Regions from separate parts of the Fictibacillus sp. b24 genome, predicted to be linked through region 1. Evidence: riboswitches for the same ligand, from Rfam matches in the RefSeq annotation. Region 1 holds a riboswitch; the other holds the start of a gene.
The links. A riboswitch is a leader RNA that binds a small molecule or an ion and turns the genes downstream of it on or off. The one in region 1 is predicted to bind cyclic di-AMP.
Positions count from the first base shown of each region.

Region 2: another riboswitch for cyclic di-AMP. It lies ahead of QUF49_RS05575 (dicarboxylate/amino acid:cation symporter); the one in region 1 lies ahead of QUF49_RS16790 (potassium channel family protein).

Region 1 is NZ_JAUCES010000005.1:3,212,783-3,220,915, reverse strand. Features, by position in the region: gene spoIIP (stage II sporulation protein P) at 1-337, shown strand, start outside; gene cls (cardiolipin synthase) at 709-2,211, shown strand; gene QUF49_RS16795 (undecaprenyl-diphosphate phosphatase) at 2,423-3,205, shown strand; cyclic di-AMP (ydaO/yuaA leader) riboswitch at 3,284-3,437, shown strand; gene QUF49_RS16790 (potassium channel family protein) at 3,575-4,234, shown strand; gene QUF49_RS16785 (TrkH family potassium uptake protein) at 4,238-5,590, shown strand; gene QUF49_RS16780 (GerAB/ArcD/ProY family transporter) at 5,730-6,848, shown strand; gene QUF49_RS16775 (hypothetical protein) at 6,931-7,389, opposite strand; gene hutP (hut operon transcriptional regulator HutP) at 7,571-8,005, shown strand.
Region 2 is NZ_JAUCES010000005.1:1,100,778-1,108,910, forward strand. Features, by position in the region: gene QUF49_RS05540 (TrkA C-terminal domain-containing protein) at 1-546, opposite strand, end outside; gene QUF49_RS05545 (hypothetical protein) at 683-841, shown strand; gene QUF49_RS05550 (GDSL-type esterase/lipase family protein) at 916-1,656, shown strand; gene QUF49_RS05555 (Fe(3+) ABC transporter substrate-binding protein) at 1,963-3,048, shown strand; gene QUF49_RS05560 (ABC transporter permease) at 3,146-4,789, shown strand; gene QUF49_RS05565 (ABC transporter ATP-binding protein) at 4,789-5,502, shown strand; gene QUF49_RS05570 (hypothetical protein) at 5,601-5,795, opposite strand; cyclic di-AMP (ydaO/yuaA leader) riboswitch at 5,972-6,140, shown strand; gene QUF49_RS05575 (dicarboxylate/amino acid:cation symporter) at 6,310-7,548, shown strand; gene QUF49_RS05580 (hypothetical protein) at 7,698-8,133, shown strand, end outside.

The DNA of each region.
Region 1 (8,133 bases):
AGGAAAATCCACAACAACCGAAATTAATGGGAAATCTTATGCACGTACGCTGTTTGTAATCGGAACTGCTAATCCTAATTTTGAGAAAAACCAAAAAGCAGCACAGGAAATTAATGCGATTTTAGATAAGAAATATCCAGGATTAAGCCGTGGGGTAATCGGCAAAAACAAAACCACTGGCAACGGCGTCTACAATCAAGACTTATCCGAAAATGCTCTTCTCATTGAATTCGGAGGCGTCGACAACAACATGGATGAGCTATACAGAAGTGCTGAAGCTGTAGCTGATGCCGTAGCAGAGTACTATTGGAAGCAAAATGGAGCGAAAGCTGAATAAGGTTAAATGACTCCAGAGGTGGTGATAACCTTTGGAGTTTTTTTATGTGTTTCTTTTTTTGCGGAAAATTAAAGTGGACAGTAAAAATAGCAGAGTGGACAGTAAATTTATAAAAGTGGACAGTAAATCAGCGAAAGTGGACAGTAAAACTCAAAAAGTGGACAGTATTTTCGTAAAAGTCGACATTAAGTGCCATCGAGGAGTCTGTGCATGGGAGCCGTTCGAATGATCGAAACGGTACTTATTTCATAACAGTCATGATATCTGCAAATCCTAAGAAAAAATGGTATAAAAAGAGAGGTGCTTTTGTTTTATTTACAAGGGTAAGGGAATAAAAGAGGTAAAGAGAAGATTGAAAAAGGAGCTAGTGCATGAAACGAATATGGGAATTTTTCCTCACACTATTGTTACTCGTCTGTTTATACATCGTTTTTTTTGCAGAAGGATATGTAATTATTAAAGCAGCATTCGGGCTCCTTTACATTGCCGTTATTTTGTACACGATTTATTCGTTAATGCTCGAAAACAGAACAGCTCAGCACACGCTTCTATGGATTTATGTTTTGATTCTGTTCCCATTTGTAGGGTATATGTTTTACCTTTATTCGGGGCAACTTTACTTAAAAGGTCATCTGTTTAAATCGAAAAGAAAAAAAGACAGGGATGAGTGGATCAGGGTTTCTAAGCAAGAAGAGAAACCGGATTTTAGTGATTTGAAAAGGCATCAGCAATGTTTCGCTAAACATGCTCATCACATCACGCTTACTCGTATTAACAGACGCACGGATACGAAAATTTTACAGAATGGTCAAGAAACGTTTCCTGAGATCATTGCACGGTTACAAGAGGCGAAGGAATATATACACATTCAATATTATATCTTTCGCTCCGACCGGCTTGGGAAGGATATTATCGATCTTTTGATAAAAAAAGCAAACGAAGGTGTTAAAGTCAGATTTTTGTATGATGGAATAGGTAGCTTATCGCTTCAGCAGCATGATATTGATCGCATGAAAAAGGCTGGTGTTCTTGTAGAAGCATTTTTACCTGTTCGTTATGGATTTTTTAACCAAAAACTAAACTTCCGAAATCACCGTAAAATTATTGTGATTGATGGAAAAATAGGTTTTGTTGGAGGCCTCAATGTTGGTGTTGAGTATTTAGGTGAAGATCCTGATATCGGCTTTTGGCGCGATACGCATATGGTCATGGAAGGAGAAGCTGTTCAAGTTCTGCATGCTATTTTTCTAATGGATTGGGAGTATGTATGCGGTGAGGACTTATTAGAAGATGATCACCTTACGGCAGCACACTCGGCAGAAGGAGACGGCACCGTTCACGTTGTAGCGAGCGGACCAGATACGCAGCTCGGGATAATGAGTGATCTTTATTATTCTTTAATTTCCTGCGCGGAAAAATCCATCTGGATCGCAACACCATATTTCGTTCCGAATGAAGCAATCCGGACTGCTCTTCGTGTGGCTGCCAAAAAAGGAGTTCAAGTCCGGTTAATGGTTCCGGAAATTAACGATGGATTCTTAACTCAATATGCGACCCGCTCTTATTATCCAGAACTTTTACGCTCAGGAATCGAGATCTATTCGTATAAAAAAGGATTTTTGCATCAAAAGGTAATCATTATTGATGGTGATACAGCATCGATTGGTACGGCAAATATGGATATGAGAAGTTTCCATCTGAACTTTGAAGTGAACGTGTTCCTGCTGAATACGTCTTCTGTTAATGATTTGGTTCGACAGTACGAAGAAGACATGGAAGAATCTACAAAAATTCGCCCGGTTGAATTTTATAAAAGAGGGCTTTGGGAAAGAACGAAAGAGTCGTTTTCTCGTCTGTTCTCAGGCGTTCTATAAAATTTAGATTCGCCGCCTATTAGGATAGATGTTTTCTTAGAGGCAAGAAGGTCGAGGAAGTGAAGATTAGAGGAACGGATCGTATCCTTAATACGTGAGTACCGCAGAAACGAAACTGACGAAGAGATTCGCCGCCTATTAGAAAACATAGCATAGAAAACCCCTTTATAGAATAGGTTGTACGAGACCATTTATAGAGGGGGATTTTTTTATGGATTGGCTCGAGGCCCTAATATTAGGTATTGTCCAAGGCTTAACTGAATTTTTACCTGTGAGCTCGACAGGGCACTTGCTCTTAGGAAGGCAAGTATTTCAGCTGGAGGAAGCGGGACTATTCCTTGATAGTATGCTGCATATTGGTACACTGATTGCCGTTATGACCGTCTATGGAAAAGAGATTTTAGAAGTTATAAGAAGGCCGTTCAGCAAAATCGGAATTCTGCTCATTGCAGGAACGATTCCAACTGCTATAATCGGACTGGCTTTTAAAGGTTTTTTTGAAGAAATCTCTAAAACAGGGATAACCGTCGGATGGGAGTTTTTGCTGACAGGATTATTGTTATGGTGGGCTGATTCTTATAAACGGAACGGGTACAAAGGAATTGGTGACATTACAATACGCGATGCTCTAGTGATCGGAACATTTCAAGGAGCGGCTATTCTTCCGGCAGTTTCCCGGTCTGGTCTCACAATTGCAGCGGCGTTATTTTGTAAAATCGATAAAAAAGCAGCAGCGTACTTTTCATTTTTACTCTCCATCCCATCCATTGCAGGTGGGGTTGTTCTTCAGTCAAAAGATCTTTTCACGGGTGCACAGCCACCGATCTCTTTTTCAGCGCTTGCGATTGGTACGTTAGCATCAGCAATCTTCGGATATATTGCTGTGAAATGGATGATTAAACTTCTGCAAACCGGCACGCTTAAAGGGTTTGCGATCTATGTATGGATCGTTGGAATCGTAGTTTTGGTTCTTCAATTTTCAGGAAAAATGTAAAGTATTTGTTAACACTATAAAAATGGATTGACATTTAAAAGATGGAGGATTACAGTATATGTAATTCAAAATTTAGCAGGCTTTAGATCGCTGAATTTACAGTTGTTTTTATGGTAAAACTACTGTGAAACGGGGGAACCAATTTTTTGGGGTGAATTTTGCTTTACGCAAAAAGGGATACTCCAATCCCTAATCCGACAGCTAACCCCGTAAGCGTCATGTCACTGGAGAGGTCAATTTGGTGAAAAACCGGACCCGCTTTTTTGTGTGGTCTTTTTTTGCGTTTTTTTACTGATTTACAGAACCTCTTAACCAGCAAGGCTAGAGGACAACGAAGGAAAACTTCATGTAGTTAAGGGGAGAATCGTAATGAAAAAAAAACAGTTTGCCGTAATTGGACTTGGTCGCTTTGGGGGCAGCATTTGTAGAGAATTTGCCACTATGGGCTACGATGTCCTAGCAATTGATAATGATATGGAAAAAGTAAATGAATTTGCAACGATCGCAACTCAAGCGGTTCAAGCCAATTCAACAGATGAAAAGGTAATGAAATCTCTAGGCATTCGAAACTTCAACCATGTTATTGTTTCAATCGGAGAAGACATTCAAGCAAGTATTTTGACTACCTTGCTTTTAAAAGAAGCGGGCGTTAACAAAGTTTGGGTAAAAGCCCAGAATGATTATCATCATAAAGTATTGGAAAAGCTAGGTGCAGACCGCATTATCCACCCAGAGCGTGACATGGCACTCAGAGTTGCACAGCTTATTTCTTCAGAAAAAATTATTGATTTCATTGAACTATCACATGAACATAGTATTGTTGAAATTGGCGTAACGGACAAACTTGTGAACAAGACGCTTACAGATCTAGATGTGCGTGCGCGTTATGGATGTAACATTGTTGCCATTAAACGTGGAGATGAAATACATGTTTCTCCTATTGCAGATGTTTCTTTAGAGTATGGAGATATTCTGGTTGTCATTGGGAAAAATGAGGACCTAAATCGTTTCGAGGATGAAGGAGTGTAAGCTTTGGCACTGCATGTGAAAAATCGTAAGCGATTCTTGCACAATCCGATTAAATTGAGTCCTCCTCAATTTTTAGCATTGCTGTTCTTATTTCTTATTTTCGTAGGTACTTGTTTATTGAAGCTGCCCATTGCTCATGAAAAAGCCCTATCATGGATAGATGCCTTCTTTATCGCAACATCTGCTGCAACCGTAACAGGACTTGCTACGGTTGATCCAGGATCTACATTTACCTTGTTTGGTGAAATTGTAATTCTGTTTTTGATTCAAGTTGGAGGACTCGGCGTTATGTCCTTTGCTTCCTTAGTCGTCATTATGATGGGCAGGAAAATATCCATTAAGCAAAGGGTTCTTATGCAAGAGGCATTAAATCAACCGTCGATCGGCGGGGTAATTAGGTTAGTACGAAACTTATTCTTGTTTTCGATCAGTATTCAAATGGTTGCTACTATTGTTCTTTCGGTAAGACTTATACCTGATTTAGGATTTTATAAAGGAATATACTACAGCGTATTTCACGTAATATCAGCGTACAATAACGCAGGATTCTCGCTTTGGTCAGATGGGTTAATGGGATATGTGGGAGATCCGACAATGAACCTCGTTATATCGTTCCTGTTTATTACCGGTGGGATTGGTTTTACTGTGTTGGTTGATATGTGGGTAAGCCGAAGATGGAAAACCCTTTCCCTTCATACGAAAGTCATGCTGATTTCCACAGTAATCATCAATGTGATTTCTATTTTACTTTTTTACTTATTTGAGTTTAATAATCCTAAAACAATCGGAATGCTTTCAGGTATAGAGCAATTTTGGGCTTCTTACTTTCAAGGTGTTTCTCCAAGAACAGCAGGATTTAACTCTATCGATATGACTGCGATAAATCCTGATACATCTTTGTTAATGATTCTTTTAATGTTTGTTGGAGCAGGGAGTACTTCAACAGGTGGAGGAATTAAGCTGACAACATTTGTAGTTATTCTTTTTACTGTTGCAGCATTTTTGAAAGGCAAAGAAGATACAGTTATTATGAAACGAACCATTAGAAATGCAGTCGTGTATAGAGCACTTGCTATCACAACCATTTCCATTTTGTTTATTTTTGCAGCATTGTTTATTATCACATATGTCCAGAAAGACACCTCTTTTATGATGATCGTATTTGAAGTCATTTCTGCTTTTGGTACGGTAGGGTTAAGTATGGGGCTTACCCCAGATCTAACTGTTATTGGAAAAGCAGTCATCTGTGCTGTTATGGTTTTCGGAAAGTTAGGTCCATTAACATTGGCGTTTAGTCTAGCCAAACAATCAAAAGATAATATTCGTTATCCTGATGGTGAAGTATTTACAGGGTAAAAGAATGAAAGCTAACTCAGAAGGGATAATCCCTTTTCATGAGTTAGCTTTTTTGGCTATTTATGGGTTAAAGACTTTTCTGTTGGGAATGCTAAAACAAGATTTATAAGCATTTCAGCAGAAAGGACGGGAAATCGTCATGCAAAAAATTAAAGAAGCTTTTCTCGTGTCTCCCTTTCTTGTCTTTTTCCTTGTGCATTCTGAACAAGTTGGTGTTGGAGTTCTAGGTTATCAGAGAGTCATTGCAAAATATGCTGGTTATGATTCTTGGATCTCGGTCATTATCGCAGCCGCTTTTGTACATATACTTATATGGATGATCTATTATGTGCTTGACAATGGTGACGGAGATATCGTGACCATCCATAAATCTTTGTTTGGCCGGCTTCTTGGTAACATGTTTAATCTCGCTCTTTTACTTTACTTTCTATTATGGTCCATTACTGTTTTAAGAACGTATATCGAAGTGATACAAGTATGGATGTTTCCTACCTTAAGTACTTGGAAGATCGCTGTTGTCTTTCTCTTATTAACATATTACGTCGTTTCTTCAGGTTTTCGAACAGTTGCAGGAATCTGTTTCTTAGGAGTCGTCATTCCATTAGGATTAATCCTCTTGTTGGTTTATCCACTAGAGTTCACTCATTTTTCTAATCTGTTGCCTGTATTTGATGAAAACCTCAAAGATTATTTATCAGCAACGAAAAACATGATGCTCAGTTACCTCGGATTTGAGACGCTGCTCGTTTTTTATCCATTTATAAAAAACGCAAAACGTTCTCAAAAATTTGCGCATCATGCTAATATCTTTACCTTTATGATGTATTTACTGGTTACGCTGTTCTCGTTTGCTTTCTTTAGTCAGGAACAGTTGGCCAGAAATATATGGGCAACGCTTTCTATGGTGAAAATCGTACAAGTGTCATTTGTGGAGCGTTTTGACTTTGTGTTCGTATCCATGTGGTGCCTTGTGATCCTTCCCAATATTACACTTGCAATATGGTCCTCGAGCCGGGTAGCAAAACTAATGTTGAACATCCGTCAGCATGTAACGCTTATCGTTTTATTAGCTCTTGTATTAGTTGCCTGTATTTTCTTAGATACTCGATTAAAAATCAATTTGCTCAATAATTACACGAACAAAATCGGTTTTTACTTGGCGGTCAGTTATATTCCACTCATATTTATTGCAACGTTCTTCAAAAAACAGTTAAAAAAGAAAAGAAAAAATAACGAGCAAGCATCACCGACTACTTGATTTAAATAAATAAACTGCTAAACCTCTCACCTGAAGTAAAGATGAAGTGGCTTAGCAGTTTTTGCATTTATACAAAGGAGATTTAAGCTTGAAGCAGCAAGGTTAGCCGATTTTTATGTTTCTCTCGCTGGAAATCATCAGAAGTGTTATGCCAATTTTGCAGGGTTTCGTTGATCAGCTGTTTAACCATATGCTTCGCCCAAACAACATACGCGCCATATATGTCACCTTTGAAAAAACTTGTTAACATATTGTTTTCAGGGCCGAAGAAGAATCCGAGCTGATCGTGTATGAGTGTAGCTTCTTCCATTGAAAAAGGCATGATTTTATCTGAGAGCGTAAATTGGTAGGAGTTGTTTTCCTTCTTTATAAATGAGATGGCATAAAGTTGGCCATCTGGAAGAAAACCTTTGGTTGTAGGCAAGAGCAATATAGGGTTATGTCCTTTGTCATAAGCAATAAAAAAGTCATTCGCATTTTCCTCAAACTGCGGTGTTCGTGACATTGAAGCAAGTGCAATTTCTTTTTGTACGTTTAACATGTTACAACCCTCATTCCGTTATATTCTTACTTACATTCTTACCGCTAGATTGATAGATTATACATGTCTTTTTCTTTACTGTAGTGCCGTGATAAGTTGTTGAAAGGGAATTGACGGACAAATTGTAAACGCATACACTAGAGATAGTTATTAGCCGTGAGCAGAAAGAGTGGTTCATGAAATGGCATTATCGAACGAGCGATTGATTGGAAAAATGGCTATGTTAGGTGTATTAGACGAAAGCTATCTGCCTGAAATAGAAAAACAGGGCTGGAAGTATTGCGTAGGCAAAGCCGGTTCGATGGATTCTCAAAAGGTAGTAGCTGCGATTGAAACAGCAGCCAAAAATGAACAGGTGATTCAAAGCGGGATTTATCGCGAAACACATTCCCTTTACCATGCGATCATGGAAGCATTTCATGGAGTGACTAGAGGACAGGTTCAACTAGGAACGGTTCTTAGGACTGTCGGTTTACGGTTTATTGTTGTCCGCGGCAATCCTTATGAAAAGAAGGAAGAAGGGGACTGGATAGCGGTCGCTTTATACGGAACGATCGGTGCTCCTGTAAAAGGATTGGAGCATGAAGCGATCGGACTCGGTATTAATCATATTTAAATAGTGCCCATAGCAACTAGTGATGAGGGGGCGTATTCGAAAGTGTTTCTTTCGGGTGCGCTCTTTTTGTTTGTAATAAAAGCTCATGAAAGTGGTTGATTTCTCGCTTTCGGGGACCTTGCGATTGT
Region 2 (8,133 bases), 2.1 Mb from region 1:
TTTAATAAATAACACGAGTAAGTCTTTGTCCTTTTCAATAACATCCTTCAACATCTTTCCAATAATAGAAGACCCTTTATGTATGGGCAGCTCTATTACTACATCATCTTCTTCAAAATACATCACGTCACGCAGTGGCAGATCAGATAAGTTGTAATTCTTTTGCATATGTTTATCAAACGATTTCTTCATAAAGTTCTTAAGTTTAGGCATGCTTAAAATAAGGTGAACCCCGATCAGGACTAAAATAATGATTCCAAGCTCTATGGATCTAAACTCATCGGATAGGATATTGCTGATCGAAGAAATAATAACGGCAAGTGAAAAAACACCGAATAAGATAAGAAAAGTGCTTAATCGTCTTCGGATAGGATGTTCTAAGATTAACTCCGATTCACCTGTTGTGAATCCAGTAGCAGTAAACATTGAGATTACCTGAAAGCGGGCAATTTCTTTTTTTAAACCGGTAAGGGTAAAGAGCAGTACATTAATTTCAATTACAATAGCGATAATTGCAAAATATAGTAGCGTGAATATAAATCCCACAAAGGCACCTCCGTTTAAATTCTTCTTTTACCTTTATACCCTTAATTTCTATAAGTAATAGATAAATTATTAAATATTTCTCTGTTTCATAAACGTGCTCTCCTCCTCATATAGTTTTGTACAGGAGGGGATGAAGATGACTGGTTTCCTTATTACTTTAATACCAGCAAGCCTATTGTGCGGAGGTGTAGCACTACTCATTCATTCTTTTGTTAAAAAAGACTCGTACCAGTATGACCAAGAAAACCTTTGGGAAGACTCATCTCTTACTTCAGAAGATTATCGGATCAAATAGCACATTCATTACTTGATATTTTCCCTCGTTATGGTAAAAAGTAAGATAACAATAACTAGAATCGAGGATATGTTGTGCGGAAAGTATCAAAGAAATGGCTAATTGGCGGAGCAGCTCTTGCTATACTTCTATTTATCATCTTTCAGAACTTCGGTAAAACAGAAGTTGCGAGTGAGACAAAAACAATTAAGATTGTTGCTCTTGGAGACTCGTTAACTTACGGTGTTGGAGATCCGTCTAAAACAGGTTATATAGGCATCGTTAAAAGAAATATTCAAAAGCAAACAGGCCGAAATGTTATCGTTAATAATTTCGGAATTAGCGGACAGCGTTCGGATCAATTGTTAAAACAACTTGAAAATGGTGTTGTGCTAAAAGCGTTAAAGCAAGCTGATCATGTGTTTGTATTCATAGGAACCAATGACTTTAGACATGCTGCAGGCTGGAACTTTCGTCAGCTTCCACAACAGCCGCTTCTGCTCGGGAAAGAAAAATTAAGAAACAATTTGAGCAAAACCTTGACTGTTGTGAGAGAAAATAACTCGTTTGCCCCCGTCTATGTGCTAGGACTATATAATCCTTACTTTGGTAAAGCCTATGACCCAACTGCTTCTGATAGCATTCAGTCTTGGAATGAAGCGATCATTGAAGTAAGTAATGAGAGCACGCTTACTAAGTACATCTCAACTTATGAACTCTACGAAAACGTTGAAAAAGACATGTATTTTTCTGATTCATTGCATCCTAACCGCAGGGGATATAATAAGCTGGGGAATTGGGTTTACAGCCAGTGGAAACCTTTAAATCAAGAATAGCCTCCAAAGAAGTGTTTGACTTCTTGGAGGTTTTTTAATTTGGTTGTTTTCATAAACTTTGTTGCCCTTGAAAGTGGTTGATTTCCATTCCAGGTGCTCGCTTTCCGCGGGGCAGGAGTCTCGCACCTTGCACTCCAATCAACTGTCAAAGAAGAAAGTAGAAACACCCTCTTATCACCACTATTTTTTAAAGAAGAACCATTTTTTTTAAAAAGACCATTGACTTGAGAATGATTATCATTATAATTAGAATTGAAGTTGATAATCGTTTTCAATTAATTTATACATAGAGGGAGCAAGAAGAAAATGCAGAAGAAGAATTTATTCACAACATTTATTATTGTTCTACTAGCAGCTGTTATTATGGCCGGCTGTGGGAAGTCAAATGATGGTGCAAGTTCAGGTAATGACAAAGCATCTAATAAAGAAGAAAAAAATAGCGGGGAAGTTAATCTATACACAAGCCGTCATTATGACGTTGATGATAAAATATTTGCTGATTTTACAAAAGAGACTGGAATTAAGGTAAACGTTATTAAAGGGAAAGAAGATGAATTGATTGAGCGTCTTTCTAGAGAAGGAAAGGCTACTAAAGGAGATCTATTCTTCACATCTGATGCAGGCCGTTTACATTGGGCAAAAGATAAAGATCTGCTCCAAAGCGTTGAAAGTGATACGTTAAGCAAGAACATTCCTGAGAATTTAAAAGATAAAGATAACCAATGGTATGGTTTAACGAAACGTGCACGTGTAATTGTTTATTCTAAGGATAAAGTTGACCCTTCTGAGCTATCTACTTATGAAGCTCTAACAGAAGACAAATGGAAAGGGAAAGTGCTTATCCGTTCTTCTGAAAATATTTACAACCAATCATTAGTGTCTTCTTTTATATCACTAAACGGTAAAGAAGAAGCTAAGAAATGGGCAGAAGGTATCGTGAATAACATGGCTCGTGACCCTCAAGGCGGTGACCGCGATCAAGCAAAAGGTATCGTTGCTGGTGAAGGTGATGTTGCAATCATGAACTCTTACTATTTTGGACAGATGCTAAACTCTGAAGATCCTGAAGAAGTGAAAGTTGCTGAACAGCTAAAAGTGTTCTTCCCTAACCAAGAGACTACTGGAACACATATCAATATTAGCGGGATCGGTGTAACGAAACATGCTAAGAACAAAGAAAATGCAATCAAATTAATGGAATACTTATCAAGTCCAGATGTACAAAAAGTATTTGCTGAAGCGAACTATGAGTACCCTGTTAATAAAGAAGTTGAACCTTCTGAGCTGTTAAAATCTTGGGGTGAGTTTAAGGAACAAGACCTTAATCTTTCTGAGCTTGGGGAAAACAATGCAGATGCTGTTAAAATCTTAAATGAAGTAAGCTGGAAATAAAATGTAAAAAATTGCCGTATCGCATTTTGTGATACGGCTAATCGTATGTAGAAACGAACAGCTAGACCTAACCAGATGAGTAAAGAAGAAGGTGAAAATGTTGTATTTGATTCGAAAAATGAGATCGCAATTTAATAGTTGGGCTCTGCTTAGCTTTATTTTTTCAATTTTAATCATTTTACCGGCTTTGCTCATTATGGTTCAGTTATTCGCGGAGAGTAATGAGAATTGGGAACATATTAAAGAATTTTTGCTAAAGAACTATATTATAAATTCGGTAACACTAGTTATTTTTACAGGAATATTTACTGTAATCATTGGTGTAAGTGCAGCGTGGCTCGTGACTGCCTATACGTTTCCGATGCAGCGTTTCTTTAAATGGGGATTAATTCTTCCTCTTGCGATTCCTCCCTATATCGGAGCGTATACGTACCATGGCATTCTGAATTACACGGGTGTTATCCAAACAAATCTTAGAAATCACTTTAGTATAAAGGTTGATCAAAAGTTCTTTGACATTATGAACATACCAGGAGCAATTTTTATCTTTACTTTGTTCCTCTATCCATATGTTTATATCATCACAAGAAGTTTCTTGGAAAACCAGTCTTCTTCTCTAATAGAAAATGCACGTGTTTTAGGTAAAGGTTCATTCCAAACGTTTATACAAGTGGTACTTCCAATATCTCGAACAGCAATAGTAGGCGGTGTCTCTTTAGTTATCTTAGAGGTATTTAACGATTATGGTGTTGTTAAATACTTTGGAATTCAAACGTTTAGCACAGCTATTTTTCAAGCTTGGTTTGGAATGGGAGATATTCAATCTGCCATTAAATTAGCGGGTACATTGATGGTAATCGTTGTCTTTATCCTAATCGCAGAAAAGTTGATACGGGGGCGGAAACAGTTCAGCTATTCAACGTCAAAAGTACGCCCATTGCAGCCGAAGGAATTAAAAGGTTGGAAAAAGTACTCTGTTCTTACCTTATTCCTTGCATTGTTTGCAATAGCCTTTCTTATTCCTTTCATCCAGCTTTTACAGTGGGTGTACATGACATATGATGTAATCTTAAGTGAGGTTTTTCTGGATTTAATTTGGAATTCGGTGTTTGTGGCTTCCATAGGTTCAGGGCTAATCATTATTACCGCTCTCATAATCGCTAATTTTAGTCGTCTTTCAAAAGGATGGGTCAGCAAGTTTTTTTCAAAGATAACGGTTTTGGGATATTCGATACCTGGTGCTGTTATTGCGATAGGTGTACTCACGTTATTTCTTGCACTGGATCAAAAGGTTATTGTCTTATATGAATGGATGGGGCTGGAGCCTACGCTTGTATTAAGCTTAAGCATCAGTATGCTGATCTTTGCCTATGTTGTCCGCTTTTTGGCCGTAGGGTATAACTCTATTGAATCTGGCTTTGAAAAAGTGGGGACAGTTTTCACAGATGCCTCCAGGACATTAGGAATGTCTGTTACTAGGACCTTTTTTAAAGTGGATATAAAAATGATAAAAGGTGCGATTGCTGGCGGTTTTATTCTAGTTTTCGTTGATATTTTGAAAGAATTGCCCTTAACGCTCATACTGCAGCCATTTAACTTCTACACGCTAGCTACGAAAACTTTCCAATATGCGAGTGATGAACGAATTCATGAAGCCTCTGTTTCGTCTATGGTGATTATTTGTATAAGTGCACTGTCGATATTCTTTTTACACAAAGTTTTAGAAAAGGAGCCAAAATAATGTTTGTTCAAATCAAAGATTTAGCGTTCAATTATAAAAATTCCCGTAAGCCTCTATTTGAAAACCTTTCTTTAGGGTTTAAACAAGGTGAAGTTACTGTAATATTAGGCCAGAGCGGTAGCGGGAAAAGCACATTGCTTCGTTTAATTGCAGGCTTAGAAATGCCTACAAAGGGATCGATTTTAATTGATCGTGCCGTTATGAACGATTCATTTCGATTTGTACAGCCTGAAAAGCGCGGGGTAGGACTTGTTTTTCAAGATTATGCCCTTTTTCCGCATATGACGGTTGAGAAGAACATTAAGTTTGGCCTTCATAAAATGAGTCGTAAACAGAAGCAATACCGCATGGAGGAGCTTCTGACTATGGTAGGAATGGAAGAGTATGCTTCTCGTTATCCTTACGAATTAAGTGGGGGTCAGCAGCAGCGAGTAGCTTTAGCGAGAGCATTGGCACCAAATCCATCGTTAATTATGTTTGATGAACCTTTTAGTAACTTAGATACTAAACTTCAAGAACAGATTCGTGATGATTTGAAAGAAATCTTAAAACGTACTGGGATTACTTCTATTTTTGTTACACATGACGAAGAAGATGCGCGTGCGATTGGGGACAGGATTGTACTTATGCAGGACGGTAAGATCCAGGAAGCAGGTAGACCAGAGGCAGTATTTAAACAGAATAGAGAAAAGCTTTCGTTAGCTTATGTATAAATAAAAAAACCGGGGCTATCCCGGTTTTTTGCTACTTCTACAAGATTGTTTAAACGGAAAACAACTACTTCCAAGACAACAAAGCTTACAAAAGGAGCCTATTTTTTAAATTGAGCGTCCAATTTCCCGTTCATGTCGATTAAGAATCCGATTTCTCGGCCTAATAGTTCTCCAAGTTCTTTTGCTTTCTTTTCACTCTCGTTCTTTATCTGTTCAATCGTTAGCTCGCCTTTTAATTTTGAAGCACCAACGATAATGCTTAAGTCACCTTTTTCATAAAATACAATTTTCATTTACAATACCTCCCTGAAAAATAAAACCTTCTACATATTTCGCTGTTATCCTCATACTTATGGGGTAGCAGTGAGAATATGGAAAAACATTCATGATGAAACTATTAATTGGAATAAATAAGTATATCGTGTTTTCTTGACAAGTTTTTATGTATGTTGATAAAATTAGAGCATATTCATATGATTCGCTGAATTCTTCACTTCTATTCTAAGAACTGAAGAGAAGAAGCGGGGGAACCACAAAATTGGCAATATGCCTCGGGATGAATTTGTTTAAATACGAAAGGGATAACTCTCAATTCCCTAATCCGACAGCTAACCTCGTAAGCGTTTTTGGAGAGAGAGCTTTAATACATGGGCTAAGTCTATGTGTTGCGGTGTATCCCACGGAAAATCCTCTCTATTTTCGTGGGTTTTTATATGCAGCAAACAAAAATTTAGGCATGTATTAGGACACACTCCTCATACTATAGTAACAATAGTAAGAATTTTCAAACAAAAGGGGGATGCGTTTATGAAATTGTCAACGAAAATTTTGATCGCGCTGGCATTAGGGGTTGTAGCAGGCCTTATTCTTAATTTAACCTTGCCAGATGCGTTCGCAACACTGGATAAATACGTATTAAAGCCAGTGGGAACATTGTTCTTAAACCTTATTAAAATGCTTGTTGTACCGATTGTTTTCTTTTCAATCGTTTTAGGAACTGCAGGATTGGGTGATCCAAAAAAACTAGGACGTATCGGTGCAAAAACAATTGGTTTCTTCTTAGCTACTACAACAATCGCCATCATTATTGCTATGAGTTTAGCACTTATTTTTAAACCAGGCGTAGGTGACTTTAAAACTGAAGGAGCTAAATTTGAAGCACAAGAAGCTCCAGCTGTTACAGATACGTTATTAGGAATTATTCCTACCAATCCTGTTCAGGCTATGGCTGACGGAAACATGCTTCAAATCATCGCTTTCTCAGTATTTGTTGGTTTCGCGTTAACGATGCTTGGAAGCAAAACAAAAGGAATTATGGATTTAATTGAACAAGGTAACGATATCATGATGTACCTTGTAAATGTAGTAATGAAGTTTGCTCCATACGGGGCTTTTGCTCTAATCGCTTCGGCAATCGGAAGCCAAGGTATGGATGCAATTAAAGCGATGGGACTCTATATGACAATCGTAATTGCCGCATTAGCAATACATTCAATCGTCACATACGGTGGCTCTGTTGCATTGTTAGGTAAAATGAACCCTGTTACGTTCTTTAAAGGCTTTGCGCCTGCAATGTCAGTAGCATTCAGTACATCAAGTTCAAATGCTACACTTCCGATCTCCATGAAAACAGCCCAAGAAAACCTTGGTGTCCGCAAATCTGTAAGTGGATTTGTACAGCCGTTAGGCGCTACGATTAACATGGATGGAACAGCGATTATGCAAGGGGTAGCGACGATCTTTATCGCACAAGTATATGATGTAAACTTAAGTATTGGTGCGATGCTTACTGTTATCCTTACAGCTGTTCTTGCTAGTATTGGTACAGCAGGGGTACCTGGAGTAGGACTCATCATGCTAGCGATGGTACTAAACTCAGTTGGATTACCAGTTGAAGGTATCGCTCTGATCCTTGGTGTTGACCGACTTCTTGATATGTTAAGAACGGCTGTTAACATCACGGGAGATGCTGCTTGTGCAGTTATCGTCGACAAGGGTGAAGACAAACATCTTGGTGCTCGTGATCAAGAAGTTAGCGCATCATAATGGATTAATTAAGCTGCAGAGATTTTTCTCTGCAGCTTTTTTATATGCCGATTTCCCTAGTTTAGTAATTATGAGTAAATAAATGTAAGCAAGGATAAAAAAACATGTTAAAATGGATAGATACATAATGAAATTTCGGAGTGATTTTCTTGGAAAAATGGGTCGAGATATTAATGCTTACTGGTAAGATCATATGGGTACAGATTCAGACTGTTATCAATCCTCTTATCGAATTAATTGAAAGTGGGACGAATAACTTTTGGTTTGTATTTGCGTTCACTATCGTCGCAGGAGCTGCGCTTTTAAGCCTTATTATTAATGGAATCACCTTTTATCAGGCTCATAATTTTATCCATCGAAAAATGGTTATTGAATCATCTCAAGATATTGAATTTACTTTATTCTTAAAAACGCTTTGGCAGAGTAGCCGATCTAAAGGTTTGTTAGCTAACGCAAAGTCAGCCAAAAGCCGATACCTTCAATTCAATACACAGGAACGTCTTTTTGTTCAAACCTATCTGCAGCAGCGTTTGAAATTTTTACGTATAAACCAGCCTTTGTTTATATTGGCGGCCGTATTTATTG